Regions from separate parts of the Aeromonas encheleia genome, predicted to be linked through region 2. Evidence: riboswitches for the same ligand, from Rfam matches in the RefSeq annotation. Region 2 holds a riboswitch; the other holds the start of a gene.
The links. Region 2 has a riboswitch for lysine ahead of lysC (lysine-sensitive aspartokinase 3). Riboswitches for the same ligand answer to the same signal wherever they lie in the genome.

Region 1 (4,418 bases), 800 kb from region 2:
GATGACGGGCGTCATGGCCAGCGGAACCATGCCGCGCTCCAGGTAGTTGAAGTGGGCCTGGATGAGCTGGGTGGACTTGCCTGAGTTCATGGTGGCAAATTTGTAGTGCAGTGAAGCCATGGTGCTGTTCCGAAACTGAATTTATGGGGCGCATGCTAACCAAAGCCCCCGCCAAAACCAAGGGGCCCGTGGGCCCCTTGTTCTATTTTATGCGATAGCCAGGTCTCGCTGGATCCGGGCCTTGCGCAGATGGTAGCCGGAGAAGATCACGAACCAGAGCGCGCTGACCGTGAAGCCCGCCAGCACCGAGTGCATCAGCCCCATCACCAGGTAACCGAGCGCGGCACCGAAGGCGATGGCCAGCGCATAGGGCAACTGGGTCATCACGTGATCGATGTGATGGCAGCCGGCGCCGGTGGCCGACAGTATGCTGGTACTGGAGATGGGCGAGCTGTGATCGCCGAACACCGAGCCCGCCAGCACCGCGGCCAGCATCGGCAGCATCAGGCTGATGTCGCTGGCGGCCGCCATGTCGCCGGCCAGCGGCAGCATGATGCCGAAGGTGCCCCAGCTGGTACCGGTGGCAAAGGCCATGGCACAGGAGAGGATGAACACCACCGCCGGCAGCACTTCGATCGGCAGGTTGCCATTGGCCATGGAGGCCAGATACTTGCCGGTCTCCACGTCACGCACCACGGCGCCTATGGTCCAGGCGAACAGCAGTATGTTGATCGCCGGCAACATGGCCATGATCCCTTGCGGTGCGGCCTTCATCCAGTTTCTGGCCCCAAGCTTGAGGCGCATGGCCAGACCGATGGAGACCACCAGGCTGCACAGGGCACCGTAGACCAGGGAGGAGCCGACATTGGTGTTCTCGAACGAGCCGAGCACACTGAACGGCAGGCCTTTGCCCTCCAACACGGCGGCGCCGGAATCGATCATGAAGTAGACGGTCGCCAGGGTCAGGGTCAGGATCGGCAGCACCATGTCGATCATGCCGCCATTGCTCTCCTCCGGAGACTCCATGTCCAGCCCGATGGGACGGCCCTTGGACTCGTCCCACAGCTTGCCCTCCAGCGCCCACTGCTCATGCTGACGCATGGAGCCGATGTCGAGCTGGAACGCGATCACCACCAGTACCATGATCAGGGTGAACACGGCATAGAGGTTCATCGGGATCATCTCGACGAAGGCGGAGATGGGACTCTGATCGGTCAGGCCATGGGCCGCCATGATACCCCCCACCAGGGCGATGATGTAGGCCCCCCAGGAGGAGATGGGCATCAGCACGCAGACCGGTGCGGCGGTGGAGTCGAGCAGATAGGCCAGCTTGGCGCGGGAGATCTGGAAGCGATCGGTGACCGGACGGCAGATGGCCCCCACCGACAGGCTGTGGAAGAAGTCATCGATGAAGAAGGCAAACACCATCATGCCGGTGAGGGCCTTGGCCCCCTTGCGGGTCTTGGCACGGCGCTCGGCCCACTCGGCGAAGGCCCGGGTCGCACCGGAGACGCTCATCAGGCTGATGAGACCGCCCAGCAGCAACATGAACAGGATCATGTTGACGTTGTCACGGTTCAACGCACCGTCGACCCAGACGATCTTGAGCACGGTATTCAGCATGTAATGCAGGGAATCGAGCGGGGAGAACTGGTTGAGCAGCAGGCTGCCGGCCACGATACCGACCCCCAGCGACACCAGAACGCGACGGGTGATGATCGCCAGGGCGACGGCCAATAAAGGGGGAATGACTGACCAACCGGAGTCGGCGTAATGAACGATGTCCATGATCTCTTTGCACCTAAAGACAGCAGGTGGAGATCTACCGAGAGGATCTAAAGAAACAAAACCCGGGGCGGGCATACTCCTCAGCCCCTTCAGGTAGCGCTCCATAGTGGATGACTATGGCAGTCCTGCACCTATTAGATGCAGAACCAGCAACCCGGTATGATGGCCTGGTCACTTCGGCGCCGGCTCCTTTCATCGAGCATCGCAGGCATCACCCTCCGCTCGGTTACTCATAGGCAGCGCGCCTCTACTTAAAGGTATTCGGGGCACATTTTATCGGGACACCGCGTGATAGCAAGTTTTTTGATTAAAATTCAATGTTAGTGCAGGGATCTTACGCAAAATGGTAGTCAAATGGTGCGAACAATCCAATATAGACAACATTTTCATCTACTTGAATCTCATTTGGAGATGACAACCTCAATACCGATGCTATATCTTCCCGCCAATTATTCACCTGGCTTAATTTACCTGCCGAATTAATTAATTCAGTTTGCTTGACTTGATGCCAAACCACCCTTTAAATTATCGAAAAGCACATCTCATTTCCTTAATATTCCTGCGCGCGTGGTAGCCTATATGAACGAATTTCTGAAAGTCCTGCTGAATATCCGTAGCCTGCGGGCGACTTGCCGTGAATTGACTCTGGAACAACTGGAAGAGGGTCTGGAAAAACTCACCGCCATCGTCACCGAGCGCCAGCAGGATGAATCCGCCGAGCGTCAGGCCCGTGCAGAGCACCAGCGAAAAATTACCGAATATGCCGAGATGTTGAAGGCCGCAGGCATAGATCCAGCCGAATTAGTGGGTAGTGTTGCCATCGATGCTCCCAAGGCCGGCAAGGGCAAGCGAGCGCCCCGCCCCGCCAAATATCGTTATCTGGATAACGGGGTGGAAAAAACCTGGACCGGTCAGGGTCGCATGCCCTCCGCCATTGCCAAGGCCGTGGCCGAAGGGAAATCCGTGGAAGATTTTGCCATCTGATGCATCCCGTATTGTTCAAATAAAAAAACCTCGCCTGGCGAGGTTTTTTTATTTCCGTAGATGGTGGTCACTCAGCCCCGATCGGCCGCCTTGACCCACAACACCTCGGGGGTGCCGGTGCAGGCCAGCAGGTATCTGGCCACGGTGAAGAACCAGTCACTCAGCCTGTTCAGATAAGGCAGGATGGCCGGATTCACCTGCTCTGCACGGCTCAAGCCCAGCAGCAGGCGCTCGCAGCGCCGGGTCAGGGTACGCACCACATGAGCCTGTGCCGCCGCCCGTGAGCCGCTCGGTAAAATGAAATTGCGCAATACCGGCAACTGGGCGCTATAGGCATCGATCTGTTGCTCGAGTCTGGCGGTCCAGTCCTCGTTGACTTGCCACAGGCTGGCATTCTGCGCCGCACTGGAAAAAGCCAGCTCCCCGCCCAGATCAAACAACTCCTGCTGCAACTGCACCAGCTGGGCCAATAACACCGCCTCTTGCGACGGTATTTCGGCAATAAGCAGACCTATCTGGGAATTCAATTCATCCACGGCGCCATAGGTCTCGACCCGCATATCATCTTTGGCAAGCTGGGCACCGTCCGCCAGACGGGTGAGGCCCTTGTCCCCTTGTCGGGTATATATTCTCATACTGACATCCTGTTAATAATGGGAATAATCATGGTCTCCAGCCCATTGAGCTTGATCTCGTACGCCAGCGCCAATGACTGGCCCAGGCTACCGGCTGGAAAACCTGTCCGTGCCATCCACACCAGATAGGGCTCGGGAATATCGATGATGCGTCGCCCCTGATATTTACCGTATGGCATCTTCTTCGCCAGGCTGAGCAATACCCGCTCGTCAGATAATCCATCCATATTAATCAATATTCAGATATTTGTGGGTCTGGATGGAGAGCCGCCAATTACGGGCGATACAGGTCGCCATGGCCAGCTCGGTCGCCCTGGGCTTCTGGCTGATGGGCTGCAGCGCTATCATCACATCGGGACGCAGGCTGGCCGTCGCCAGCAAGGCGTCGAGCTCCTCGATATGGCGTTCAGTGGCCACCGGGTGCTTGATCTCGTTGGCACGCTCGAGCGCCGACACCAGCACCGGCAAGCCCCCCTTCATGCCTATCTTGGGAGAGACGGTGACCCAAGTGTCGTCGTGGGTCTGGATCTCGCTGGTACCACTGGTCTCGATCTGCACCTGATACCCCGCCGCCAGCAAGGCCGCTGATAGCTCATGCAGGTCATACAGGCAGGGCTCACCACCGGTTAACACCACGTGGCGGGCCCGGTAACCCAGCGTCTCGAAGCTGGCCAGGATCTGCACCGTGCTCATCTTGCTCCAGCCATCGGACTCGTTGGAACGATCAAGCACCTCGCTACTGCCCACCTCACGCGCCGGATCCACCACCCAGGTATGACGGGTGTCACACCAGGGACAGCCCACCGGGCAGCCCTGCAGGCGAACGAAGATGGCGGGCAGGCCGGTGAAGACGCCCTCCCCCTGGATGGTCTGGAAGATCTCGTTGATTGGGTAGTGCATGCTGATCACGGCTTGTTGCAAAAGGCGCGGATTATACCCCAAACCGGGGCAAGACGCAGGCTCAGGATCCGCTTTTCTCACCCAGCCCGGTTTTCTCACGCAGGCGGGCCA
Region 2 (4,418 bases):
GCGACATCGCCCTGCTGCAGACCCTCGGCATTCGTCTGGTGTTGGTGTTTGGCTCGCGCCCGCAGAATGACGAGGCGCTGGCCAAAGCCGGCATCGAGGCGCAATACCACAGGCGGATCCGGGTCACCGACGATGAGAGTTTCGACATCATCAAGCAGGTGTGCGGCGGTTTGCAGTACGACATCACCGCCCAGCTCTCCATGGGGCTGGCCAACACCCCCATGCAGGGCGCCCGCATCAGCGTGGTGAGCGGCAACTTCGTCACCGCCCAGCCGCTCGGGGTGGACGACGGCATCGACTTTTGCCACAGCGGCCGGGTGCGCCGCATCGACGTGGAGGGGATCTGCCGCCAGCTGGATCAGCAGGGGCTGGTGCTCATCTCCCCCATCGGCTGCTCGGTCACCGGCGAGAGCTTCAACCTGAGCTCGGAAGAGGTGGCCCGGCGAGTGGCGGTGGATCTCAAGGCCGACAAGCTCATCTGTTTCAGCAGCACCCAGGGGGTGATGGACAGACACGGCGAGGCCATCTCCGAGCTCTTCCCCGAGCAGGCGGAAGAGCTGCTGGTGGAGCTGGAGCAGGCGGGTGAGGAGATGTCCGGCACCGCCCGCTATCTGCGCGCCGCCATCGCCTCCTGCCGCGGCGGCGTGCCCCGCTCCCACCTGGTGAGCTATCAGGACGATGGTGCCATGCTGCAGGAGCTGTTCAGCCGCGACGGCCTCGGCACCCAGATAGTGCGCGAAAGCGCCGAGCGCGCGCGCGCCGCCTCCATCGAAGACATCGGCGGCATCCTGGATCTGATCCGGCCGCTGGAGGAAGAGGGCATACTGGTGCGCCGCTCCCGCGAGCAGCTGGAGATGGAGATCGACAAATTCACCATCATAGAGCGCGACGGCCTAATCATCGGCTGCGCCGCCCTCTACTGCTTCATGGAGGAGGCGATGGCCGAGATGGCCTGCGTCGCCATCCACCCCGAGTACCGCAACTCCAACCGCGGCGATCAGCTGGTCGCCAAGGTGGCCGAGCGGGCCAAGCGGCTCGGCATCCGCCGCTTGTTCGTGCTCACCACCCGCTCCATCCACTGGTTCAGGGAGCGGGGCTTCGAGCCGCTGGAGGTGGAGGATCTGCCGGTGGAGCGCCAGCGCCTCTACAACTGGCAGCGCCGCTCCAAGGTTTTGTCCAAGACCATCTCGTAACTGATTGATCTTGTGTCGGGTTATTGCCAATTCTTAAGTTTTTTACAAACTCGATTGACAGTGCAATCCAGTGCAGGGTATTTCTTAATGCACTCCACCGCCTGCGGTGGAGCCAGAAGAGGAGCGCTGCCCAGGCAGCCCAAGGGAGGACACCAGCGTCCTGCGAACTTGGGTCAGGGGGAGTAGCGCCGAGACGAGGCGAGTGACTGGACATCGCCACGTCGGCTGCGGGGGCTGAATCCCCCGGGTTGTCATCGGTCGTGTGCATCCCACACCGCATTCACAGCGGGTTTGGTGTGGGATGGGCACCGCGGATGGAGTGCTTCTGGCCGGGATCCTTCGCTATTCCTGCCATTTTTCGCCTCCTCCTCTCTTTTGCCTGATGAAACCGGATTTTCACATTAAGACAGGAGTACATGATGAGCCCGATCAACGTCGCCAAGTTTGGCGGAACCAGTGTCGCCGATGCCGCGGCCATGAACCATTGCGCCGACGTGGTGCTGGCCAATCCGGCGACGCGGGTGGTGGTACTGAGCGCCAGCGCCGGTGTCACCAACTTGCTGGTGAGCCTGGCCCAGGGCGAGCTCGATGAGGCGGGACAGGATGCCCAGCTGACCAAGCTGGCCGGGATCCAGCACGCCATCCTGAGCGCACTGGGGGAGCCGGTCGAGGTGAGCGCCCTGATCCACGCCCAGCTCGGCGAGATCCGCACCATGGCCCGCCAGGCCAGCCAGCACACAGATGCGGAGCTGGCGGACAGGCTCATCGCCTGCGGCGAGCTGATGTCCACCCGTCTCTTCACCGAGCTGCTGCAGCAACGCGGCATCAAGGCCCACTGGCAGGATGTGCGCCAGCTGATGCGCACCGACAGCCGCTTCGGCAAGGCGAGCGTGGATCTCGCCGCCACCCGCGCACTCTGCCAGGCCAACCTGGGCCCCCTGCTCGGCGAGCACCTCGTCATCACTCAGGGCTTCATCGGCTCCGATGCCGATGGCCGCACCACCACCCTGGGTCGCGGCGGCTCCGACTACAGCGCGGCCCTGCTGGCCGAGGCACTGGATGCCGGCAGCATCGAGATCTGGACCGACGTGCCCGGCATCTACACCACGGATCCCCGGCTGGTGACCCGGGCCCGCCCCATCCCCGAAATCAGCTTCGTGGAGGCGGCCGAGATGGCCACCTTCGGCGCCAAGGTGCTGCACCCCGCCACCCTGCAACCCGCCCTGCGCCAGGACATCCCGGTGTTTGTCGGCTCCGCCAAGGATCCGGCCGCCGGCGGCACCTGGATCCGCGCCAGCACCCAGACCAACCCGCTGTTCCGGGCCGTGGCCCTGCGCCGTCAGCAGGTGCTGGTCACCCTGCACAGCCTCAACATGTTCCACGCCTACGGCTTCCTGGCCGAGGTGTTCGGCATACTGGCACGGCACCGCATCTCGGTGGATCTCATCACCACCTCTGAGGTGAGCGTCTCCCTGACCCTGGATCACACCGGCAGCCAGAGCAACGGCGAACCCATCTTGAGCGACAAGGTGCTGGCGGAGCTCGGGCAGCTGTGCAAGGTGAAGGTGGAGACCGACTTCGCCCTGGTGGCACTGATCGGTAACCGCATGAGCGAGGCCGCCGGGGTCGGCAGCCAGGTGTTCGACGCCATCCGTGACCACAACATCCGCATGATCTGCTACGGCGCCAGCGCCCACAACCTCTGCTTCCTGGTCAAGGAGAGCGAGGCGGGCCACATCGTCAACCGCCTCCACCAGGAGCTGCTCGACTGAGCCAAGTCCGGATAAGCGGTATGAAATAAAGAGAGGGGCCAAGGCCCCTCTCTTTATTTCTGCTTATTTCTGCGCGGTCTATGGCATCGGCATCATGCCGAGGGGTCAGAGGACGGCAGCAGGTTGGCCTGGATCTGCCCGCGCAGCCCGGCCAGCTTGCCCATTAGCCCAGCCTGATCGAGCCCGGCCTCCTCGGGCCCCAGGTTGTCGACCAGCAGGGGGAAGTGTTCGCTCACCGCCCGCTCCAGCCAGTCGAGGCGGCGCAGGGTGAGCGGGCCGCAGCTCTTGCCGCTGAGATCGTCCTGGATGTCGAGATGATGGCTGCGGTACATGTCGCGCCACCAGCTGGCGGCCAGCCCCTCCTCGCTCGCCAGCGCCGAGCGCCACTCCGCCTGCAAGCCCTGCAACCGCGCCAGCACGGGGGCACTGGCCCCCTCCCGGGTCAGATGCTGCAACTCCTCCCTTGCCCAGGCGAGGCAGAGCTCGCGCCAATGGCGAAACAGCGGCAGGGGATCGGCCTCATCCAGCCAGAGACCGGACAGGGTGCGGGTCTCCAGCCGCTCGGGTACATGAAACTGGGGGTCGGCCAGGCCGTTGGAGTTGAATTCGTGGCGTGGATCGAAGGGCCACATGTAGCCAAAATCGAACACCGCTATCTGCTGGCCATCGTCGAGCAGGTTGCCCGGGCTCGGATCCCAGTCAAACCAGCCCCAGCGGGCCAACTCCGCCTGGACCGCCAGCATCTGTGCCAGATTGCGTTTATCCAGCTGGCTGACCGGGGCACCGCGCAACCAGGGGGAGACCAGCACCCCGGCCCGGGCGGAGCCGAAGCTGGTGCAGACCACCTTGGAGAGGATGGTGGGGTGCAGCTCGCGCAGGGCCTCGATCTCGCGGCGCCGCTCCAGCTCGGTGAGAAAGGCGGTCTTGCCGTCGGCATTGGCCACCAGGGAATCGTGCCGGCGCCGTTTCAGGCACCAGTGATGCCCCTCCACCTTGAGATGGAACACCTCGGCGGTGAGGCCGTGGCGATAGATCTTGAGTACAGCCGGGTGAGCCTCGGTCAACCTGAGCAGTTGCGCAAGCGGCAGGGGACAGTCCCGCTCACGGCCGATCCGGATCTCCTCTTTGCTCTCCAGCATCTGGAGCAATCTTGCCTGACGTGCCGCAACCTTGGGATTCATACATGTACCTCCAGCCATTATTGAGAGACTAAGCAGCAAGCTGGAGGCAGACCAGCGGCAAAGCGCCATGATGACGCTTTCATCACAGAATGAATTCGCCCCCTGGATCGGGATCACAATTTGCAAGTTGCGGCAGTCACACAATATTCATCTTCCGGTCATTAAATTGACATCAAGGAACAAGCCCATCACCATCGGGTCAAAATAGATGCAGTCGCACCGCAGCGACCCCACCCGCTCCAAGGATGAGCCCACTATGAATGCCCCCGTTT

Region 1: another riboswitch for lysine. It lies ahead of EL255_RS11665 (Na+/H+ antiporter NhaC family protein); the one in region 2 lies ahead of lysC (lysine-sensitive aspartokinase 3).

Annotation. Positions count from the first base shown of each region.
Region 1 covers NZ_LR134376.1:2,529,946-2,534,363, forward strand. The annotation lists gene EL255_RS11660 (thymidine kinase) at 1-120, opposite strand, end outside; gene EL255_RS11665 (Na+/H+ antiporter NhaC family protein) at 208-1,788, opposite strand; lysine riboswitch at 1,875-2,046, opposite strand; gene EL255_RS11670 (H-NS family histone-like protein) at 2,368-2,772, shown strand; gene EL255_RS11675 (cob(I)yrinic acid a,c-diamide adenosyltransferase) at 2,844-3,407, opposite strand; gene EL255_RS11680 (DUF3820 family protein) at 3,404-3,634, opposite strand; gene queE (7-carboxy-7-deazaguanine synthase QueE) at 3,636-4,307, opposite strand; gene queC (7-cyano-7-deazaguanine synthase QueC) at 4,369-4,418, opposite strand, start outside.
Region 2 covers NZ_LR134376.1:1,725,859-1,730,276, reverse strand. The annotation lists gene argA (amino-acid N-acetyltransferase) at 1-1,193, shown strand, start outside; lysine riboswitch at 1,302-1,526, shown strand; gene lysC (lysine-sensitive aspartokinase 3) at 1,613-2,965, shown strand; gene EL255_RS08190 (protein kinase family protein) at 3,058-4,146, opposite strand; gene EL255_RS08185 (LTA synthase family protein) at 4,403-4,418, shown strand, end outside.